Regions from separate parts of the Clostridium sp. CM042 genome, predicted to be linked through region 3. Evidence: riboswitches for the same ligand, from Rfam matches in the RefSeq annotation. Region 3 holds a riboswitch; each other region holds the start of a gene.
The links. A riboswitch is a leader RNA that binds a small molecule or an ion and turns the genes downstream of it on or off. The one in region 3 is predicted to bind FMN.
Positions count from the first base shown of each region.

Region 1: it holds a riboswitch for FMN, as region 3 does, so the genes downstream of both, ribB (3,4-dihydroxy-2-butanone-4-phosphate synthase) here and ACWJJ7_RS10160 (ECF transporter S component) in region 3, are expected to answer to the same signal.
Region 2: it holds a riboswitch for FMN, as region 3 does, so the genes downstream of both, ribD (bifunctional diaminohydroxyphosphoribosylaminopyrimidine deaminase/5-amino-6-(5-phosphoribosylamino)uracil reductase RibD) here and ACWJJ7_RS10160 (ECF transporter S component) in region 3, are expected to answer to the same signal.

Region 1 is NZ_JBSJES010000002.1:40,379-48,077, forward strand. Features, by position in the region: gene ACWJJ7_RS18475 (phosphotransferase enzyme family protein) at 1-955, opposite strand, end outside; gene ACWJJ7_RS18480 (HAD family hydrolase) at 1,022-1,648, opposite strand; gene ribB (3,4-dihydroxy-2-butanone-4-phosphate synthase) at 1,815-2,453, opposite strand; FMN riboswitch at 2,772-2,885, opposite strand; gene istA (IS21 family transposase) at 3,062-4,492, opposite strand; gene ACWJJ7_RS18495 (helix-turn-helix domain-containing protein) at 4,587-4,871, shown strand; gene ACWJJ7_RS18500 (Tn3 family transposase) at 4,904-7,699, shown strand, end outside.
Region 2 is NZ_CM143646.1:3,325,200-3,332,898, reverse strand. Features, by position in the region: gene ACWJJ7_RS15890 (HAD-IB family hydrolase) at 1-724, shown strand, start outside; gene ACWJJ7_RS15885 (hypothetical protein) at 784-1,089, opposite strand; gene ribH (6,7-dimethyl-8-ribityllumazine synthase) at 1,329-1,790, opposite strand; gene ACWJJ7_RS15875 (bifunctional 3,4-dihydroxy-2-butanone-4-phosphate synthase/GTP cyclohydrolase II) at 1,846-3,054, opposite strand; gene ACWJJ7_RS15870 (riboflavin synthase) at 3,160-3,810, opposite strand; gene ribD (bifunctional diaminohydroxyphosphoribosylaminopyrimidine deaminase/5-amino-6-(5-phosphoribosylamino)uracil reductase RibD) at 3,880-4,980, opposite strand; FMN riboswitch at 5,298-5,411, opposite strand; gene ACWJJ7_RS15860 (amino acid ABC transporter substrate-binding protein) at 5,722-6,525, shown strand; gene ACWJJ7_RS15855 (amino acid ABC transporter permease) at 6,572-7,213, shown strand; gene ACWJJ7_RS15850 (amino acid ABC transporter ATP-binding protein) at 7,247-7,699, shown strand, end outside.
Region 3 is NZ_CM143646.1:2,148,721-2,156,419, forward strand. Features, by position in the region: gene ACWJJ7_RS10125 (NAD(P)/FAD-dependent oxidoreductase) at 145-1,125, opposite strand; tRNA gene ACWJJ7_RS10130 (tRNA-Trp) at 1,251-1,326, opposite strand; tRNA gene ACWJJ7_RS10135 (tRNA-Trp) at 1,359-1,434, opposite strand; gene tsaE (tRNA (adenosine(37)-N6)-threonylcarbamoyltransferase complex ATPase subunit type 1 TsaE) at 1,565-2,023, shown strand; gene tsaB (tRNA (adenosine(37)-N6)-threonylcarbamoyltransferase complex dimerization subunit type 1 TsaB) at 2,020-2,733, shown strand; gene rimI (ribosomal protein S18-alanine N-acetyltransferase) at 2,726-3,175, shown strand; gene ACWJJ7_RS10155 (polysaccharide deacetylase family protein) at 3,308-4,225, shown strand; gene ACWJJ7_RS10160 (ECF transporter S component) at 4,293-4,922, opposite strand; FMN riboswitch at 5,014-5,192, opposite strand; gene ACWJJ7_RS10165 (Tex family protein) at 5,252-7,414, opposite strand.

The sequences.
Region 1 (7,699 bases), on a different replicon from region 3:
AATCTATAAGTGTTTTTTTATTTTCTATACATTCTTTTCTGCAAATCATATATTTCTTTACCCATGGGCTGCAACTATCAAAAGTTTTCCAATTATATAGCATTGAATACATTATAATTTCTCTTAATTTTAAAAACAATGGTAATTTCGTAATCCAATAATTATCTAAATGATTTTCCTTGTTATAACCTTCTAAAAAATATTTTATAAAGCATCTTGCATCTTCTTCTTTTTCATTAGAATCATAGTTTTCTACATAAAAATAAAATAATTGAATAGAAATATCATTTACAAACCAGCCATATTCACAATCATCAAAATCAAAATATGTTATTACATTATCAGAAACGTTAAAATTTTTAAAGTGAATATCAGAATGAATAATCCCGTATGAAGAATGATTCTTAGGTAATTGATTTAATTCATTTAATGTGTTGTAAAACTCTTTATATATAATCGTCTCACTTTTGTCAACAGTTATGTTTATGTAATTTAATAAATTTGAATTATGCCATTGAGGTCTATAAAAATATTTTTTATTTAAATTGCATTGTTTTGATAAGTTATGCATTTCACCTGTGAGTCTTCCCATATTTTCAAATAATTCTTTATTTCTATATTGTTTTTTTGCATATATACCATATGCTTTTTTAAAAGCTGTTATAAAAAAGTCATTGCCATCTACAGTTACAACTTCAATTAGGTTACCATTAAGAGATTCTATTGCACTAGACACAGAAACTTTATTATCAGATAAGAAACTAATCCAATCTAATTCTCCATATATGAACTTTAAATTTCTTCTTTTACTATTTGAAACTCTAAGAATATATTCTTTATTGTCTTTAGAATAACTGTAGACAATATTTTGATGACTTATAAGCTTTTTTAAACTGTTTCTGCTTATTCCATAGCGGTCTAAACACGCATTTATAATCTTATTATTAAGCTCCATTATATTTTTATCTCCCCAATACAAATTATTCGTCTGAACAATATAGTGCTATATTTACTATAAATACTAGCCAATTTTTTTAATAGCATCTATTAATTGAATTGGCTCATTTATTACAAATTTATTATTAGGATATTTACTTCTGTCATATCCCCAACCATATTCAACTAAAATTATATGTTCAATCTTAGCCTCTATTGCAGAACTATAATCAGATAATCTATCACCAATTACTATCACTTCATTAGTTTTAAGATTATATTTTTCAAGTATAAGTTTAAATTTTTTAGATTTGTCGGTTGTACAATTACCATCTATAAAAGAAAAATATTTGTATATATTATACTTTTTAAGCTTTTGTATAACTTCTTTTGTATAATTTGAAGATATTAAGGTTAAATTGTAATAAGTATTTGCCCAACTTAAAACATCTTTAATTCCATAAAAAATTTCTGGATTTTGATTTCCTATCTCTTCCCCAAAAATTTCCATAGCTTTTTTTTGTTCATCTATGTCCATGCCAAGATTTTTGTAACATTCACTAAAATTAGCTCCATATGATTTTCTAAATTCGTCAATTGAATCAGGAATTTTCACATTAAGTTTATTTCCTATAGTTTTATATATATCGTAAACAGTAGGAAGTGAATCTACTATTACACCATCGTAATCAAAAATTATTAATTTAATCATTTTTTATCTCCTCCCCCAATAATTTAGTATACTTTTAAAATCACTTATTTATTTGGGCATTGCATAAAATACAGAATCCCATAGATTTGAGTTATAATGGAACATTAAAATAAATAGTAAAAAACACCACAGGAATGCACCTATGATGGTTTTTAATTTCATCAACTTACATATTTTGTTTATATTCAAAAATATCATCTATAGAAACAACAGTCATATCATGTTTTTTAGCAAAATCAATTATCTGTGGCAATTTCATCATTGTTCCATCAGCATTTGTAAGTTCACACAAAATTCCTGTTGGTTTATGTCCTGCTAAACGCATAAGATCAACAGTACCTTCTGTATGTCCACGTCTAACTAAAATCCCTCCTGTACGTGCACAAAGCGGAAAAACGTGGCCAGGGTGACATAAATCTTCAGGTTTACAGTCATCTTTTACAGCAGTAAGAATTGTAGTAACTCTATCAGCAGCGGAAACTCCTGTAGTTACGCCTTCTTTAGCTTCAATTGAAATAGTAAATGCAGTTTCATATTTACATGTATTATTAGGAACCATTTGAGGTAAATTTAACTCTTTAATTTTATCCTCTGTTAAACAGAGACAAACAATACCGCTGCATTCTCTAATTAACATAGCCATTTGAGGCACAGTAAGTGTTTCAGCAGGAAAAATAAGATCTCCTTCATTTTCACGATTTTCATCATCAACAAGAATTATACCTTTACCTTGTTTAAGAATACCCAATGCTTTTTCTACACGTTGTAAATTATTACCAAATTGATTCAATAGTGATTCATTCATTAAAAACCCCTCCAAATTATAATAAATTTTACATAAAGTACCTAAAGATTTATACTGTATGTGTATTATCTTTCTGTGGAATTTGGCTATGACTGCAATATCACACTAGCATGTCTATTTTGTATATGCTAAACAGTTATCTACAAATTAACTTTTTTGATTATATAATGATGGCTTGATCACTGATCATTATGTAATAAAGTTAGTTTTTATTTTTAACACATTTTCCTAAATTACACCACAAAAAATCCCCTTAAGCAGCCTTAAGGGGATTTGAGAACACAACAAATATATATAATAAAAACTACGTATAATTGCATTCACCTTCTTTCATCCAGACTATACTGTCGGCTCCGGAATTTAACCGAATCTGCCTTACGGCTTGCGGGCTATACCGCCGATAGGGAATTTCACCCAACCCTGAAGGATACTTTATATAACTTTATTATTAATATACCATTCACATTATTCCTTGTCAAACCAAAAAATCAAATTATAACCATTAAAGAGAAACTTAAGTTAAAATAGTTTCTTTTCAATGGGACATTGGTATTAGGGGCACTAACTGGCGTGTTTACAACGAAAAACTAATAATATGCAACAGAAACTTACCCATTATTAGGATATTCTGATAATTTACAGGATAAATTTATTGCATTTAGGACCTTAGAGATATTACTTTTACCTATAAATAAAAGTAATTCTATAAAATCTTTCTCTTTTTTGTTATAATAGGTATCATAGATGTTTTGAATCCTAGGGTCTGCTTGTAGCATTGCAGTGCTTGAAGCTAATGATCCTGGCTTTCTTTTAAAGGTATTAAGATAATGTTCAAGCTTAATAGACCATTCATGAAATCCTAACTTCTTTTCATGGGAAGCTATTTTTTTACCCTCACTAAAGCAAACAATGTCATTGGAATATATTTTTATGAATATTCTTTTTCCAACATACATATCAGGTACAGAATACCGACAGGTATTCACTGAGAATGTCGAATATTTATCCACTCTAGGTTCTTCTATCCTAGCAGTGTCAAGTTTTGCAATATAAGGCCCCATATGTTGTCTTTCCTCATTAAGAATTTCTTTTGCAGTTTTCATATTTTTTATTTTTTGTGGTTGGCTATTCAATTTATCGCATGTTTCCATCAGATATTTATTAGCTTCTTCTAATGATTTAAAACTATCATTTTTACAAAAAGACTTACGTCGTACTACCTCTACACTTCGCTCGACATGACCTTTTTCATTTCCAGCTCGAGTATTGCAAAACCTAAAGTCAAAGCCATAATACATGGACATTTTAAGCAATGCATCCGTAGGTTCTTTCTCAGTAGGTCCTACAAATTTTTTAACTGCAACTCTCATGTTATCATAAACGATTGTTCTATATACTTGTCCTATATGTTCAAAAAACAAAGCATGAGCTTCTTGAAAACACTCTGAATTTTGTTTAGCAAATAACTGTGCATATCTATAATTCCCTTTTGCAGATGTAAATACAGCCATTTGAAATGTTCTATCCAGAGCATTAATAGTTAACTTTACTTCCCCCCAATCAAATTCACAAATATCCCCAAGCTCATATTCTGATTTTATAAATGCCTCGGCTCCATTCTCAAGTAATTTATTTATATAGTTACTCACAGTTGGATAACTTATATCGTAATCGTCTTCTTTTAACGCTTCATATATATCAATTTTCTTTTTTTGCTGCTTATGCCTCCCGGCATGCCGTTTTTGCTGGTTTTCTTCAATATACCCCTTTATCTTATTTATAATTTCTTCGGTTAATTTTTTCTTTTTTCTATTTATGCAATAGTATTTAGGTTTCTCAACAATACTGTCCTGAAGTTCTCTTATATCATCAATTCCTCCATTAAAATTCAAAATTTCTTGTCTTGCCACTTCGTATTCTTTAACATATTTACTAATAGTTTTTCTATCAATTCCAGTCTCTCTAGCTATGGACCTTTGAGACTTTCCGTTTAGATGTGCCGATATTATGATGTGTTGTTTTTCACTCAATTTAATCATCTCCATTTCCCCCTCTTATGATGCCTCTCATAAGAAAGTTTACTGTAAGGTGGGGGATATTTCAATTAGAATTGTGGGGTAGTTTTAGATTAACATATACACTTGGGTTGATACTACAACAGCTCAAGGAAAACTGATGTTTACTATCTTTGCAGGTATTAGTCAGTTTGAACGAGATCTTATATCCCAAAGAACAATAGAAGGTCTTAATGCAGCGCGTGCAAGAGGAAAAAAAGGTGGACGTCCAAAGACAAATGAGAAAGAGATTAAGCTAGCAGTTAGAATGTATAATAGCAAGAACTACAGCATTTCTGAAATTACAAAAGCAACCAGCGTCAGCAAAACTACTCTTTACAGATATATTAATAACAATAAATAATTCTAGTAATTAAACCAAGGAGTTGATATGTAGTGGCAGCAGCAGAAATTTTACTGACTGAGGATCAAAGACTTGAATTTACTCAAATACCACAAAATATTAGTGAATATGAAATTGTAAAATATTATACTTTTTCGGCCTATGACATTGGCATTATTAATAAACATAGAAGAGATTATAACCGTCTTGGATTCGCTGTTCAAGTAGCCTTACTGCGTAATCCAGGGTGGTCTTTGATCAGTATAAATAATATTCCAGAAAGTGTTTTAAATTACATTGCTAAGCAAATACAAGTTAGTCCAAAAGAACTTGTATTATATGCTCAAAGGGAGAATACGAGGTTAGAACATTTACAGGAGATTAGAGAAATATATGGATTAAAAACCTATACTGAACAACATAATCAATCTCTAAAACAAACGTTGCTACCTTATGCAATTGAAAATGATAATGTAATAAATCTCATGAAATTAGCAATCAACGAAATTAAAATACAAAAGATAATACTACCAGGTATTACTACCATTGAAAAAGTCGTGAGTGAAGTGATATCAAAGGCTGATGAAGAATTTATTGAAATTGTAAATAATAGTATTACAAGTGAGCAGAAGTATACACTGGATATGCTTATAAATGCTCAAAATGAGGATACAAAGACAAAACTTGGTTGGTTGAAAGAAGATCAAGGACATTCATCACCAAAAGCATTTGCAGAGGTAATAGAAAGACTAGAATTGATAAGAAGCTTGCAACTTGAACTAAATATTGTGGGTTTGCATCCAAATCGAATTCGCCAATTATCTAGGTTAGGGTCTAAATACGAACCATTTTCATTAAGAAGATTTGAAGATAAAAAAAGATATGCAATATTGGCTTTGTATTTATATGAATTAAGTCAAAACCTTATAGATAAGGCAATTGAGATACATGATAGACAGATAAATGTTCTATTGTCTAAAGGACGTAAGAAGCAAGAGGAGCTACAAAAACAAAATGGTAAGTCATTGAATGAAAAGATTGTTCACTATATAGATATTGGAGCTGCCTTGATAAAGGCAAGGGATGAGAATTTAGACCCATTTGAAACACTAGAATCTGTAATGCCATGGAGTAGGCTTGTAGCCTCTGTTGAGGAAGCTAAAAAATTAGCAAGACCCGTAAGCTATGATTATCTTGATTTGTTGGACAGTAGATATAATCAGCTTCGTAAATACACACCTATTTTAGTTAAGTATCTAAAGTTTAATTCAACCAATACCGCATCAAAACCCTTAATTGAAGCTGTAAATATATTAAATAATATGAATGAAAATGGAAGCCGAAAAGTTCCTGAAGATGCTCCAACAAATTTTATATCTAAACGTTGGAATAAATGTTTATATGAAAAAGATGGTTCAATAAACCGCCACTATTATGAAATAGCAACACTTAGTGAACTTAAAAATAGAATACGTTCCGGAGATGTTTCTGTTGAAGGAAGTAAGAATTTCAAAGACTTTGAAGAATATCTTATATCACATGATGAATGGAACACTGTTAAAAAAGCAGGTACAAGACTTGCAGTAAACCTAGATGTTAGAGAATACCTACAAGAAAGAATTGAATCGTTGGACAGTAGATTAAAGTGGTTCTCAGAAAATATTGATACATTAGAGGGTGTAGCAATTGAAAATTCTAAGATACATATTGATAAATTAGAAAAGAGTACTCCTCCTGAAGCTATTCTTTTAAGTCAAAAGCTATATAAAATGATGCCTAGAATTAAACTTCCTGATCTACTTTTGGAAGTGTCAAAGTGGACAGACTTCGATAAAAATTTTATTCATGCTTCAAGTGGACATATGGCTAAAGGTGAAGAAAAAACCATCCTAATGGCAGCTCTTATGGCTATGGGGACTAATATAGGGTTGTCAAAAATGGCTGATTCAACTCCTGGTATATCTTATAGGCAAATGGCAAATACAGCACAATGGAGATTATATGATGACGCTATGAAAAAAGCACAATCCACACTTGTTAATTACCATCATAAATTATTTTTATCAGCCTTTTGGGGTGATGGTAGCACTTCATCCAGTGATGGTATGCGTGTTCAGGTTGGAGTATCTTCTTTGCATGCTGACACTAATCCTCATTATGGAACTGGCAAAGGTACTACCATGTATAGATTTGTAAGTGACCAATTTTCAACTTTTTACACTAAGGTTATAAATACTAATGCCAGGGATGCAGTACATGTTATTGATGGACTTCTTTATCACGAAACAGATTTGAATATTGAGGAACATTATACAGATACTGCCGGTTACACTGACCAGGTATTTGGATTAAGCCATTTGCTAGGCTTTCGTTTTGCACCTAGAATTAGGGATATATCGGAGATTAAACTATATTGTACTGGAAAGGCTAGTGAGTATCCTAAAATTGAGAGTATTTTGAATGGTCGGATAAATACTAAGATAATTGATGAAAACTTTGACGACGTGTTAAGAATGACACACTCTATAAGAGAAGGAAATGTAACAGGTTCCCTCATAATGGGCAAAATAGGTTCTTATTCAAGGCAAAATGCTTTAGCCACTTCATTACGAGAAATGGGAAGAATTGAAAAAACTATTTTCATATTAGACTATATAACTAATAAATCACTTAGAAGGCGTATTCAGAGAGGACTTAACAAAGGAGAAGCTATGAATGCATTTGCTAGAGCTATATTCTTTGGTAAGCGCGGAGAATTTAGAGAAAGAGAGTTACAGGATCAGCTTCAAAGAGCAAGTGCTCTTAATATTTTAATTAATGCGATAAGCATTTGGAATACAACTTATTTA
Region 2 (7,699 bases), 1.2 Mb from region 3:
AAAAAGAATAGCTGCTTTGTTTGATATTGATGGTACTCTCTATAGGGAAGGTTTATTAACAGAGGTATTTAAAAAATTAATCAAAAGTGAAATAATAGAAAATGATAAATGGTACAAAGAAGTAAAACCCTATTACCTTAAATGGGATAAGCGAATAGGAAATTATGATAATTACCTTCTTAAAATGGCTGATATTTATACAGAAGCCATAATTGGACTTCATAGGTCTCAAATCGAGTTTATAGCTAAGCAAGTTATAAAGCAAAAAGGGGATAGAGTTTACACATACACTCGTGATAGAATTAAATGGCACAAAAGTCAGGGTCACTTAATTATTACCGTTTCAGGTAGCCCCATTGAACTTGTACGCGAAATGTCTATAAAATACGGTTTTGATGATTATATAGGAACAAAGTATATATTAAACGAAAATGATATTTACACTGGTGATATTATTCCTATGTGGGATAGTGTCAGTAAGAAAACTGCCATAGAAAATTTTGTTTGTAAATATAATATTGATTTGGATCAAAGTTATGCTTATGGGGATACTTCCGGAGATTACACCATGTTAAAGCTAATTGGTAACCCTACCACAATAAACCCCACTAAAGAATTATTACTAATGATTCTAGACGATGATGAATTAAAAGAAAAAATCAATATAATGCTAGAAAGAAAAGATGTGGTTTACAAGCTAAGACCAGAACACATTGAAATATAATATTTTCATCTAAAAAAATAATAAAGAGAATGGAAGTCCGTAACCTTCCATTCTCTTTATTATTTTTTGGTTGGAAATTTCTTTTTGGATACTACCGAATAAACAATCCATATGAGAAACAAAATCCCAATTGTTATATTTGTTATTATATCTTTTAATAAAGGTATCCCTTGTCCGAGGAAAGTACCAATTAGGATTATTCCTCCCATTGAAATTAGAATAACCTTATTTAATTTTATATATTCATCTAAATTTTCGCCCTTATATTTTTCACCTTGCTTCTTCTCAAAATTCAAGCCAGAAACAACAGCCGACGCACCCATCATAATAAATATAATAGTAAATACACTATCGCCTATACCCATTTGGACTACCCCCATTCTACTTATCTTTAAGAATAGTATATCATAAGTATAGATGAAGTTGAAAGCATGTAGGCAAGTGTCAGGTAGTAACTAAATAGTAAGTATGGAATTTCTCCGAAGTGACTTGCAATAAGAAACGTAGAAACTATTAAATTCTATTTATCAATTCTTCTTTTGCAACTATAATCCTCGTAAGACTACCAGGAAGACACACTTGAGAAATTGCATACCTTTTCTCCCTATATTTCTTTTAATAAATTTGCCATTTCTATTGCAGATACTGCAGCATCATATCCTTTATTACCTGCTTTTGTACCCGCTCTTTCAATAGCTTGCTCGATATTCTCAGTAGTAAGCACTCCAAAAATAACTGGAACTCCTGTTTCGAGTGATACAGATGCAATTCCTTTAGTTACCTCACCAGACACATATTCATAATGAGATGTAGCGCCTCTTATTACTGCTCCTAAACATATCACACCATCATACTTACCAGACTTAGCCATTTTCTTTGCAACTAAAGGTATTTCAAAAGCACCTGGCGCCCATGCAATTTCAATATTTTCTTCTGCAACGCCGTGACGTTTTAAACCATCTAGTGCTCCTGATAATAATTTCCCACCTATAAATTCATTAAATCTTGCTACTATAATTCCAAATTTTAAACCTTCTGCTATTAATTTACCTTCATACGTTTTCATTTCTATTCCTCCTATTAATTTAATATCTTGTTGTTTGCTTTAATGTGATTAACACTTACACTTGTTTAAAATCAAGTATATGTCCCATTTTTTCTTTTTTAGTTTGCAAATAAAACTTATCTTTTTCATTATGATTCATCACTATTGGTACTCTTTCAACTATGTCAATACCATAGCCTGAAATTCCTGTTATTTTTTTAGGATTGTTAGTCATGAGTCTTATCTTTGTAGCACCTAAGAGTTCCAATATCTGAGCTCCAATGCCATAATCTCTCATATCTACGGGGAAACCTAAAGCTAAATTTGCTTCTGCGGTATCCATTCCTTTATCTTGGAGATTATATGCCTTTAGCTTATTAATTAATCCTATTCCGCGTCCTTCCTGCCTCATGTAAAGCAAAATTCCATTTTTCTCTTTTGCTATTGCTTTCATGGCCGCATCATATTGTTCTCCACAATCACATCTCATAGAGCCTAGTGCATCTCCAGTAAGACATTCAGAGTGCACCCTAACAAGTACAGATTCACTACTTCTTACATCACCTTTAACTAATGCTACATGATGCTCTCCATTTATCTTATTGACAAATCCATAGATAATAAATTCTCCATATCTAGTTGGCATTTGTGCCTCCGTAACCATTTCTACAAGGCATTCAGTTTTTCTTCTATAAGCAATTAAATCTACTATGGTAATCATTTTCAAATCATGTTTTTTCACATAATCCATAAGCTCTGGCACCCTAGCCATTGATCCATCTTCATTCATAATTTCACAAATCACACCTGCAGGATATAATCCTGCAAGTCTTGCTAAATCAACTGCAGCTTCTGTATGACCACCCCTATTTAGTACGCCACCCTCTCTTGCTGCTAGAGGAAATACATGGCCTGGTCTATTGAAATCTTTTGATGAAGCCTCCGGATCTATCACCTTTAATATAGTAGTTGCCCTTTCTGCAGCTGATATTCCTGTAGTGGTAGTTACAGCATCAATAGAAACAGAAAATGCTGTTCCATGCACATCAGTATTATTTACAACCATTGGATTTATATTTAACTTATCTAATCTATCTTTAACTATAGGCATGCATATAAGTCCACGTGCATACTTAGCCATAAAATTTATGTTTTCCTGAGTAGCTTTCTCGGCTGCTATAATTAAATCTCCTTCATTTTCCCTATCTTCATCATCTACCACAACAACCATTTTTCCATTTTTAATATCTTCTAAAGCTTCTTCAATAGTATTAAATTTATACATTTTTCCACCCCTTAATCATCACTTCCGTGCTGTAATCATCACTTTCGTGCTATAATCATCACTTTTGGTGATGTAATATTATTTCTTGTGTCTACGACTGATGCCCTATACAAATCCATTTTTCTCGAGAAAATCCATACCAATAGATTCCTTTTCTTTTGGAGTTTCACCATATTTAAGTAGTTTTTCAATATACTTCGCCATCATATCACTTTCAAGGTTAACCTCGTCACCTATCTTTTTACTTATTAAAGTAGTTTCACCTTTTGTATGAGGTATAATTGATACTTTAAAAATGTTTTCATCAACATATGCTACAGTTAAACTAATACCGTCAATTGCTATTGATCCTTTATGTACAATGTACTTTAATATATCCTTTGTAGTTTCAACAGACACCCAAGTGGCATTTCCTTCGATGCACAACTCTACAATGATTCCTATTCCATCAATATGTCCACTTACTATATGGCCTCCTAACCTATCACTAGCCATTAATGCCCTTTCCAAATTGACATGAGAACCAGGTTTTAATTTTCCTAAATTACTACTTCTTATAGTCTCTGCCATTACATCTACACTGAAGCTATTTTTATTAAATTCTGTTACGGTAAGGCACACTCCATTTGTACTAACGCTGTCACCAATCTTTATTCCACACATAACCTTTGCAGCTTTTATGGCAATTCTCGCAGACCTCGCACCTTTTTCTATAGACTTTATTTCTCCAATTTCCTCAATTAACCCTGTAAACATCTATTCACCTCCTTTCTATGTTGCGATATAAATTATCATCATTGACTACTATCAGATGATAGTTTTCAATTAATCAACTTTCTTTACGTAACCTTCTATCATAATGTCTTCGTTAAATCTAGTTACTTCAGTATCCGTAAGCAAAATAGCATCACTCACATGTTCTATTCCCTGTCCTCCTACTGGAGTCTTACCTGTTGTTCCCCCAAATATTTTCGGAGAAATAAAAGTAATAACCTTATCAACGATGCCTTCTTCTAATGCAGAATAATTTAGAGTACTGCCACCCTCAAGCAGAATACTATCTATTCCCATATCACCTAGTACTCTCATTAAATATTCTAAATTCACCCGATTATTTTTACTCGGAGTTACAATAACCTCTGCACCTTTTTGTTTAATAGCTTCAATTTTAGTATCTTTCGCAAGTTTTGTTGTAACGATAATAGTTTTTGTATTATCATCACATTTTAATACCTTTGATTCTAAGGGTATTTTTGCCGTGCTGTCTATAATTATTCTTATGGGATTTATGCTAATTTTGCCTTCTCTTCTTGTAGTAAGTTCTGGGTCATCCTTTAATACAGTTCCAATTCCCACCATAATTCCAATTACCATTTGCCTTAATTCATGCACATATGCTCTAGATTTTTCATTACTTATCCACTTTGAATCACCAATCTCAGTTGCTATTTTTCCGTCTATTGTCATAGCAGTTTTCATGATACAAAATGGTTTTTTATGAGTTATGTATTTTATAAATATTTCATTTGTTTTCTTTATTTCAGTTTCCATTATGCCCGTAGTAACTTCTATACCGTTGTTTCTAAGAATTTCTATGCCTCTCCCTGCTACCATCGGGTTAGGATCTATCATTCCAATTACTACTTTAGATATTTTGTTTCGCACTATAGCATCAGCGCAAGGTGGCGTTTTACCATAATGCGAACAAGGTTCCAAAGTTACGTACATGGTTGCACCTTCTACATCTTCTTTGGCATTTTTAAAAGCATTTACTTCTGCATGTGGTCCACCAAAATATTCATGATACCCTTCACCGATTATCCTATTATCTTTTACAATAACAGCACCAACCAATGGATTAGGATTTACGAACCCCACCGCTTTTTTAGATAATTCTAGTGCTCTTCTCATATAATAATTGTCCAATTTATCACCCCTAATTCTATAATTATGGCGCCAATCTTCATAAGTATTTCTTTCTTAGTATGCATAACTTTGGTCAAATAAAATCATATATTTAACTAAAATAATAAAAGCCCTGAAAACAAAGTTTTCAGGGCTTAATAAACTAATTACATATCTAGTTAAATCATCACCTTGCGGTGCTGTTAAATCATCACCTTGCGGTGCTGTTAAATCATCACCTACTGGTGCTGTTTACTAAATATATTCACAATAAAATACAAAAGCAGTATTAACTATCTTCCATAGTTAATAAATGGAAATCTCCTATATTTATCATTATTCTCCTTCTCTCATCCAGACTTTACTGTCGGCTCTGGAATTAAACCAGATCTACCTATCGGCTCGCGGGCTATACCGCCGGTTGGGAATTTAACCCTACCCTGAAGGATCTATTAAATTTTCAACTTAAGAATACCACTTTGTTATTTTAGTGTCAAGCAAATTCTGTAAAAATAAACAATTAATCAGAATATTAGCTATAAACACTTTTAGAAGATTCATTTATATTTTCCACTGGAAAAGAGATTTATACTACTATGATTTTCCCATCTATTCTAAAAAAATTAATAAAATTTCTACTTGTAATGATTTTATATTTATATATAAGTTAATTAATGTTTAACTATTTTTATTTTACCACTTTACATAGTTAACGTAATAAAGTAATATTATATTTATAGGATTTATAAAGGAGTGTTAATAATGAAAATTAAATTTAACTTACTAATTGTGGCAATACTTTCAACCTCTATTTTAACTGGCTGCGGAAACACCCCCACAGCTGATAATTCTTTAAATGATATAAAAGATAAAAAAGAACTAATAATTGGTCTTGATGATAACTTTCCACCAATGGGATTTAGAGATAATAGCGGTGAAATTGTAGGTTTTGACATTGATATGGCTAAAGAAGTAGGCAAGCGAATGGGCGTTAAAGTAACCTTTAAACCAGTAGAATGGGACGGCATTATATTAAGTCTAAATAATAAAGATATTGATGCTATATGGAATGGATTAACAATGACAGATAAGAGAAAAGAACAAATTGCTTTTTCTAAAGTATACCTTCAAAATAAGCAAATAATAATTGTAAAAAACAAGTCAAGTATTTCTAAAAAAAGTGATTTAAATGATAAAATTGTAGGCCTGCAAATGGGTAGTAGCAGCGAAACTGCACTTACTAAAGATTCGCTGCTTACTAATTCACTAAAAGAGGCCAAGAAATATTCAAACAATACAGAAGCACTACTCGATTTAAACGCTGATCGTATTGATGCTGTTATAATGGATGAAGTAGTTGGCAGATACTATGCTAGTAAAAAACCTGGTGATTATAAAGTTCTTAATGAAAACCTAGGAGTAGAAGATTATGGCGTAGGTATAAGAAAAACTGATACAAACCTTACTGCAGAAATAAATAAACTACTAGTAGAAATTAAAAATGATGGAACTGCCAATACTATATCAAAGAAATGGTTCGGAAAAGATATAATTTATAAACAATAAATTTCTACTCAAATAATCATGAACTTATTCTGAAGGAGTGTTATATTTGGCTAATTATATAGACATTACAACTTATATTTTAAAAGGGAGCCTCTTTACAATTAAATTGTATTTTGCAACAATAATCTTTTGCATGCCACTTGGAATAATATGCGCACTAATTAAAGTCTCAAATTTAAAAATACTTAGTAAGATTGTGGACCTCTATACTTGGTTATTTCGCGGAACACCCTTACTTCTCCAACTGTTTTTTACATATTTCGGGCTACCTATTATTGGGATTAGATTTTCTCCTTTTACTGCAGCAGCTCTTACCTTTTCTTTAAATTACGGAGCTTATTTTACAGAAATATTCAGATCCGGTATTCAATCTATAGATAAAGGCCAATATGAGGCCGCTAAAGTGTTAGGCATGAATTATAGACAAACTATGTCAAAAATAATACTTCCCCAAGCCTTTAAACGTATAATTCCACCAACTTGTAATGAGGCAATTACTCTAATAAAAGATACTGCTTTAGTAGCCGCAATTGGATTACAAGATTTACTAAGAGCTGCTAGAGAAATTGTAACTAGAGATTTTACAATCACTCCTTTTTTTATTGCCGCAATAATATATTTAATCTTTACTTCTCTTATTGTGTTGGCTTTTAAAAAACTAGAAAAAAAATATTCAGTTTACGAATAAAGAAAAACCTGCTAAATGAAGGATGGTGCTACTATGGATTTACTCAAAATATGTAAAATAAATAAAAGTTATGATAAAACCCAGGTTCTAAAGAATGTATCTTTAAGTTTAAAAAAAGGCGAAGTAATATCAATTATCGGTCCTTCTGGCTCTGGAAAAAGCACTCTGCTTAGGTGCATAAGTCGTCTTGAGCATATAGATAATGGACTCATTGAATTTAATGGCGCAACTATTGCAGAATCTAAAAAGAAAATTAATAATATTGAATCAATTAATGCTGCTAAAAAAATAGGTATGGTTTTTCAAAACTTCAATCTATTCCCTCATAAAACCGTTCTTGAGAATATAATTGAAGCTCCTATTATAGTAAATAATATAGATAAGAAAGATGCTATAGACATTGCAGAAAAACTACTTTTAAAAGTGGATTTATTAGATAAAATAAATTCTTATCCTTGTACTCTTTCTGGTGGACAAAAGCAGAGA
Region 3 (7,699 bases):
AACATTAAAATATGTCAATACTATTTTTTTAGTTTTTAGGTTATCATTTTCCATGATTACATTTGCACAAATAAAAAAAACCGTTTAAATAATCTAACAGTTTCTTAAATTTACTTATATTGTCAAATCATAAAAATTTACGTACTAAATATTAGAATTCTTTATGTATTGCGAAGTGCTAATACCTATATTATAACTTTGCTTTACCACATTTTCAGAAGAATCATAACCAATAGCTACACTTCCGCAGGCAAAGACACCCGCTATATTAGTTTGTGAACTTTCATTTAATTCAATTTTTCCTGTTGATGAATTAATTAGCATTTTTGCTTGTTTTGCTAATTCATTATCTGGATGTAAGTCTACAGATAAAAGTAACGCATCACAAGGAATATATTCCTCACTACCTTTAATAACTTCATTATTTTTATCCAGCTTTACTAAAGTGATCCCTTCAATCCTGATTTTACCTTTAATATCCGCAACCTTATGTTTTGTTTTTAAAGGTATATTAAAATCATTCAGGGAATTGATGAGTTTTTTATCAGTTGCCTCAATAAAATCTTTACTTTCAACTACAGCTTTAACATTAGCTCCTTCAATTGCTAACCTACTTGCTACTGTTAATGCAATATCTCCTGTACCCGATATAACTATTTCTTTTCCTGGCATATATCCTTCTATATTTATAAATTTCTGTGCACATCCTACAGTGTATATACCTGCACATCTACTACCTGGCAGATTCAAAAATCCCCTTGGCCTTTCTCTGCACCCGGTCGCAATTATTATAGCTTTCGCTCCAATTTTAAAAATTCCATCACACGCATTCACTGCATTAATTTCTTTAGTATTACTTAAATCTAAAACAGTAGTATTTAATTTATATGAAATATCTAATTTATTAACTTTATCTATAAATTTCTGTACAAACTCCGGTCCTGTCAATTCTTCACTAAAAATATTCTTGCCAAATCCATTATGAATACACTGATTTATTGTTCCGCCCAATTGATTTTCTCTTTCTAAAATCAAAATTCTACATTTATAGTGTTCTTTAGCTGAAATAGCAGCTGCAAGGCCTGCTGGACCTCCCCCAATTACTACTATGTCATATAGTTGCATTACATACCCTCCTGTTTTTTTCAAATGCTTAATGTTAAATCATCTCCTGCGGAGCTGAAATATTATAATGCATATTTAAATAAGTAAACGTAAAAACCCGTGAAAATAATTTCACAGGTTTTATTTGGCAGGGGTAGTAGGACTCGAACCTACAACCAATGGTTTTGGAGACCACTACTCTACCAATTGAGCCATACCCCTTTATTAACTTTTAAAATGCAAAAATGTAAAGATGGCAGGGGTAGTAGGACTCGAACCTACAACCAATGGTTTTGGAGACCACTACTCTACCAATTGAGCCATACCCCTAAAATACATCTGAATTATATCACGTGTTATAAATAAATGCAAGATTTTTTTATATTTCAATCTATTAAAAAACCCTGAGGCCTTTTCTTTTTTTATGTTTTAGGATAAAATATTTAGTGAGGTGAAACTTATGGAATACATAGTAACTACAGTTGACGAAACTTATAAAATAGGAGAGCTAATAGGCTCACGTGTAAATTCAGGGGACATAATCTGCTTAATTGGTGACTTAGGTACTGGCAAAACTCATTTAACAAAAGGAATTGCAAAAGGCTTAGATATAAAAGATCATATTACAAGCCCTACATTTACAATTGTAAATGAATATACAGGTCGATTAAAATTATATCATTTTGATGTCTACAGGGTAAATGACCCTGACGAAATAGCAGCTATAGGCTTTGATGAATATATATTTAGTGATGGCGTTAGTGTTATTGAATGGGCTAATTATATTGAAGAGCTGATTCCACCCAATAATTTATCCATTACCATAGAAAAACTTCCTAGATTGGGAGATGATTTCAGAAAGATCAACATCCGATATTCTGATAAAAGATATGATTATATAAAGGAGATAAAACTATGAAGATTTTAAGTCTGGATTCCGCTACACAATCAGCAACTTGTGCTATCCTTGGCGATAACAAAGTTCTTGGTGAAATAACTTTTAATTATAAAAAACAACATTCTCAAATACTTATGCCTATAATTGACGAATTATTAAAAAATATAGGAATAAATATTAGCGATATTGATGCCTTTGTAGCATCAAAGGGACCTGGCTCCTTTACAGGCCTTAGAATAGGGATGTCCACCATTAAAGGATTAAGCCAAGGCTCGAAAAAGCCTTTTGTAACTGTATCTACCTTAGATTCTTTAGCCTATAACTTAGCATATACAGATGGGATTATTTGTCCTTTGCTAGATGCTTTAAGAGATAATGTTTATACAGCCTTATATACTTTTAATAATTATGAGCTCACTCGCATCAGTGACTATATTAACGTTTCCTTAGATGAATTAATAAATATGCTTAAAGAGAAAAATTGCAATATTTCCTTTGTAGGAGATGGAGCTTTCAAATTCAAAGAAAAACTTATAGCAAATTTACCTAATGTCAGTTTTGCGCCAGCGCATTTAAACTTAGCTAAGGCTTCATCCCTAGGAGAATTAGGGCTCAAGCTTTTATCTAATGGAACATTCGATGATATATATGCGTCAGTGCCTATCTACCTTAGGCAACCCCAAGCTGAGAGGGAGTACGAAGAAAAGATGAGGCAAATAAAAAATGAATAGCGATTTTAAAATTTACCCAATGGACGCATCATCCATTAAATCAATACTCAATATTAGCGAATTAAGTTTTCCTATTTCATGGAGCTACGAATCACTCCAAAGTGAACTAAATAATAAATTTGCTAAATATGTTGTATTAAAAAAGGGCAATTCTATAGTAGGTTATGGAGGAATGTGGGTAATTATAGATGAAGCCCATGTTACTAATGTTGCAGTTCACCCTGAGGCCCGTGGTCATGGCGCCGGCGACATCATCGTGGAAGCATTATTTAAAATTTGCAGGAAACAAAAAGTTACAGCAATAACCTTAGAGGTTAGAAGTTCAAATTTTGCTGCTATAAACTTATATCAAAAGTATGGCTTTGAAAATGAAGGCATTAGACGTCATTATTATGAAGATAACGGGGAAGATGCAGTAATTATGTGGAATCGACACCTATAGCAGATAGCGTAAAAAGACTAGCTCTTGCCAGTCTTTTTTTATATTCTCTACTAAAAATTTAGCAAGCACGAGAATAAAATGGTATAATGTGGGTGAACTGTTTAAAATATATTAGAGTAAGGGGTAATATTTATGACCAAAAAAATTATATTAGCACTATTTTTTGCATTACTATTGGTTGGATGCAATTCCTTAGCTAGTCCAACTTCCAGTAAAAGCACAATAGTTTCAGATGATTCTCAGAGTAAATCACCAAAACCAGTAGATAATTCATCTAACATCCCACGCTTATCAACAACGCTTAAAGATCCGATTGTTAGAACATTTGATCAAACTGAAGGTGTGTCAAAAAAAATACCAATATTGATGTATCATCATCTACTAAAGAAAAAAGAAAATACATTTACAAATAATGGTGTAGTATTAAATCTTGAAAATTTTCAGCAACAAATGGACTACTTATACACTAATAAATATACTACAATAAATCTAGCTGAATTAGAACAGTGGCTTTTGGGGAATATGGAACTACCTAAAAAATCAGTATGTATAACATTTGATGATGGATATTTAAGTAGCTACATTTATGCCTATCCCATTTTGAAGAAATATAATTTTAAAGCTGCACAATTTTTAATTACATCTTATGTTAAAGATAATAGCGTTGAATTTAACCCTAAAACACAACAGTTCTTAAGCTGGAAAGATATCGCTAAAACTACCGATGTATTTGAATATTCAAACCATACCCATAATTTACATAAAACAGAGAATAACAAGGGTTATTTAATTACAAAGTCTTTAGATTTTGTAAAAAAAGATTTAATAAAAAATACGGAACTAACCGGTAGCCATTATCTTTCTTATCCTTATGGTCACCATAACGACGATGTATTAAACCTTCTACCTAAAATAGGAATACGAATGGCCGTTACTGTTAATAACGGAAGCGTAAAGAGAGGAGATTCTTTACTAGATCTCAATAGATATGGAATATATCCTAAAACATCCATATCTACATTTAAACGCATGGTTAATTGTGAATGGTGAATAATAAAGCTAAAGGATGACTTCTGCATTTTGCAGAAGTCATCCTTTAGTTTGTTAGTACCCTTTTTTATATTTTTTGTTCTCTACTTTTGTATTCTCTCTCCATATTCTCTTTATGAAGTATAGGCGAAACACTTTTATATAAAGCTAAAGTCATTGCTGATAATACTATTCCTTTAAGTAAATTAAAAGGGATAATAGACCAAATAATGAAAGTATTCAAATCCACAATGTTATGATTTATTTTTGATCCCATTTCTATAACAGCAGCTACTGGGAATCCTAATACTTTTTCGTATAAAGGTAAAACAACAAAATAGTTTAATATCCCTGCAAAAATCGACATACAAATTACTCCTATTAATAATCCAGCAATAGCTCCACCTTTACTTTTGCGGGCCTTATAAATATATCCAGATACTAATACTAAACATGAACCCACTAGAAAATTTGCTACTTCTCCAACGAAGGCTGTTTTAGTAGCTAGCATCCCATGTAGTATATTTTTAAAGAGTTCAATAACTACTCCCGCTATTGGTCCTAATGCAAAGGCTCCTAAAAGTGCTGGCAGGTCGCTGATGTCAATTTTTAAGAAATCAGGGAAAATCGGTATTGGTAACTCAATGTACATCAAAAGAAAAGCCATAACAGATAAAAGTGAAATTTTGATTAGTTTAACAAGTTTTTCGTCTCTCATTTTTAGTGCCCCCTAATTAACTATATCTCCTAGGGATGGATATAATAAAAACCCTGACATAGAACTATGCCAGGGCGAATTTATATATATATCACATCTTCTTTTATCCAGACTATACTGTCGGCTTCGGAATCAAATCATCACCCAAGGGTGCTGTCTTAACGACTTCGGAAGGAAAATCGCCTTCCAAAATGTCGTTAAACCGAATCAGCCTTACGGCTCGCGGGCTTTACCGCCGGTGGGGAAATTAGCCCCGCCCTGAAGATTATTAAATTTTATTTTTATATTTTATATTATATACAAATACAGTAAAATAAGCAACACATTAATTAATTATTTTTCATTGATAATGATATTCTTTTTCTTTTCTCATCAACTTCAATAACGCTAACCTCTACTATATCTCCAACACTTACAATATCTAATGGATGCTTCACAAATTTATCTGATAATTGGCTTATATGTACTAATCCATCTTGATGAACTCCAATATCAACAAACGCTCCAAAGTCAGATACGTTTCTAACTGTTCCCATAAGTTTCATTCCTGGTTTAAGGTCTGCCATTTGAACTACACCAGTCTTTAATATAGGCTTCGGTAGTTCTTCCCTTGGATCTCTACCAGGCTTTTTAATTTCTTTAATAATGTCTCTAAGCGTTGGACCGCCTAATTCTAATGTTTGTGCAAGTTCATTTAGATTAATATCTTTTAACCTCTCATCCAAATCTTTAAAATTTAAAGATTTGAGATCTTCTTTTGTATAACTTAAAAAATCCAATAATTTTTTAGTAGCATTATAAGTTTCTGGATGAATTGACGTGTTGTCTAAAAATTCATTACTCTCCATAACCCTTAAAAATCCTGCACATTGCTCATATGCTTTTGCTCCTAATCTTTTCACTTTTAATAATTCTTTTCTAGTTTTAAATTTACCATTTTCTTCTCTATACACTACAATATTTTGAGCTATAGCAGCATTTATCCCTGATATATAAGTTAATAAAGAAGGTGTTGCAATATTAAGATCTACACCAACAGCATTAACGCAATCTTCAACTACTCCTTTTAAGGATTCATCGAGTTTCTTAGGAGCCACATCATGTTGGTATTGGCCCACTCCAATAGCTTTTGGATCAATTTTCACAAGTTCGACCAGTGGATCTTGAAGTCTTCGTCCTATAGAAATAGCTCCTCGAATAGACACGTCTATATTTGGATATTCTTTAGACGCAAGCTCAGACGCAGAATATACTGACGCACCTGCCTCTGAAACTATAACATAATATAAATCTTTTGAGCACTCATCTTTAAGTTCTTGAATTATCTGAGCTAAAATTTCTTCAGACTCACGACTAGCAGTTCCATTTCCCAGTGATATTACTTCTACATTATGCTTAATTACCAATTTTTTAATAATATCTATAGATTTTTGGATACCGTCCTTACTGCCCGCAGTAGCGTATACTGTAGCTATATCTAAAAGCTTACCAGTATCATCAAGTACTGCTATTTTACAACCAGTTCTAAACCCTGGGTCAAATCCAAGCACAACCTTTCCTTTTATAGGTGATTGCATTAAGAGCGCCTTTAAATTAGCTTTAAATATATTAATAGCACCAATTTCACCTTTTTCTGTAAGTTCAGCTCTTACTTCTCTCTCAATGGAAGGAAATATAAGTCTTTTTACTGAATCAATTATACTTAACTCTATATACTTATCGGTTATATTATTTCCTTTTAAACATTTTGCTCTTAAGTATTCAATAATCTTATCATTATCAGCTTTAATTTTAACGGAAAGTATCTTACTAGTTTCGCCTCTATTTATAGCAAGGATTCTATGCGGCGGAATAGATTTAACCCCTTCTTTATACTCATAATACATTTCAAATGGAGTAGTATCGTCAGAACTACCTTTAGTTTCAACGTTCCCTTGATTATGCACTAATGCTCTAATCCACTTTCTGTAATCAGCTTCGTCTGAAATCATTTCACTAATAATATCTCCAGCACCTTGAAGTGCATCCGAAATACTATTTACTTCTTTTTCTTCATTTACAAATTTCTCTGCATACTCATTTATGTCATCTTTAAGCTCACCACTAAAAATAATTTCAGCTAGAGGTCTAAGCCCCTTCGCCATTGCTATTGTAGCTCTCGTTCTTTTCTTAGGCTTAAACGGTCTATATATATCCTCTATTTCTGTAAGCGTCTCACATTTTTTTACTGAATGCTCAATTTCCTCTGTTAGTTTTTCTTGTTCACCTATAAGACGTATTACATCTGTTTTTCTTTCTTCTAAGTTCCTAAGATATATAAGCCTCTCTGTGAAATTTCTAAGGATTATATCATCAAGTCCCCCAGTTCTCTCTTTTCTATATCTAGCTATAAAAGGAACTGTATTCCCTTCATCTAATAATTCAATTACACTTTCCACCTGTTCTTTAGTTATTGAAAATTCTTTAATTAATCTATTATTTATGTCTCCCATGTTTTTTAGCTATTTTTGCAAGTCACATTCAAATAAATAACAAGTCACTATGCTAATCTATTTTCATGTACCTAAATAGCCATTCCTCCTCACATAATTTATATTTTAAATTTAATGTACTAAAATTAACATATTTAATCATACCACGAATTTTATCCTCATATCTATATAAAATATAGAAATTTTTAGGAGAACTATATGAAAGATTTAATATGTTCTTGTTTTTTAACCCTTTGTCTTATATTGTTTATTTATAGTTCACATATATATTATACCCTATATAGA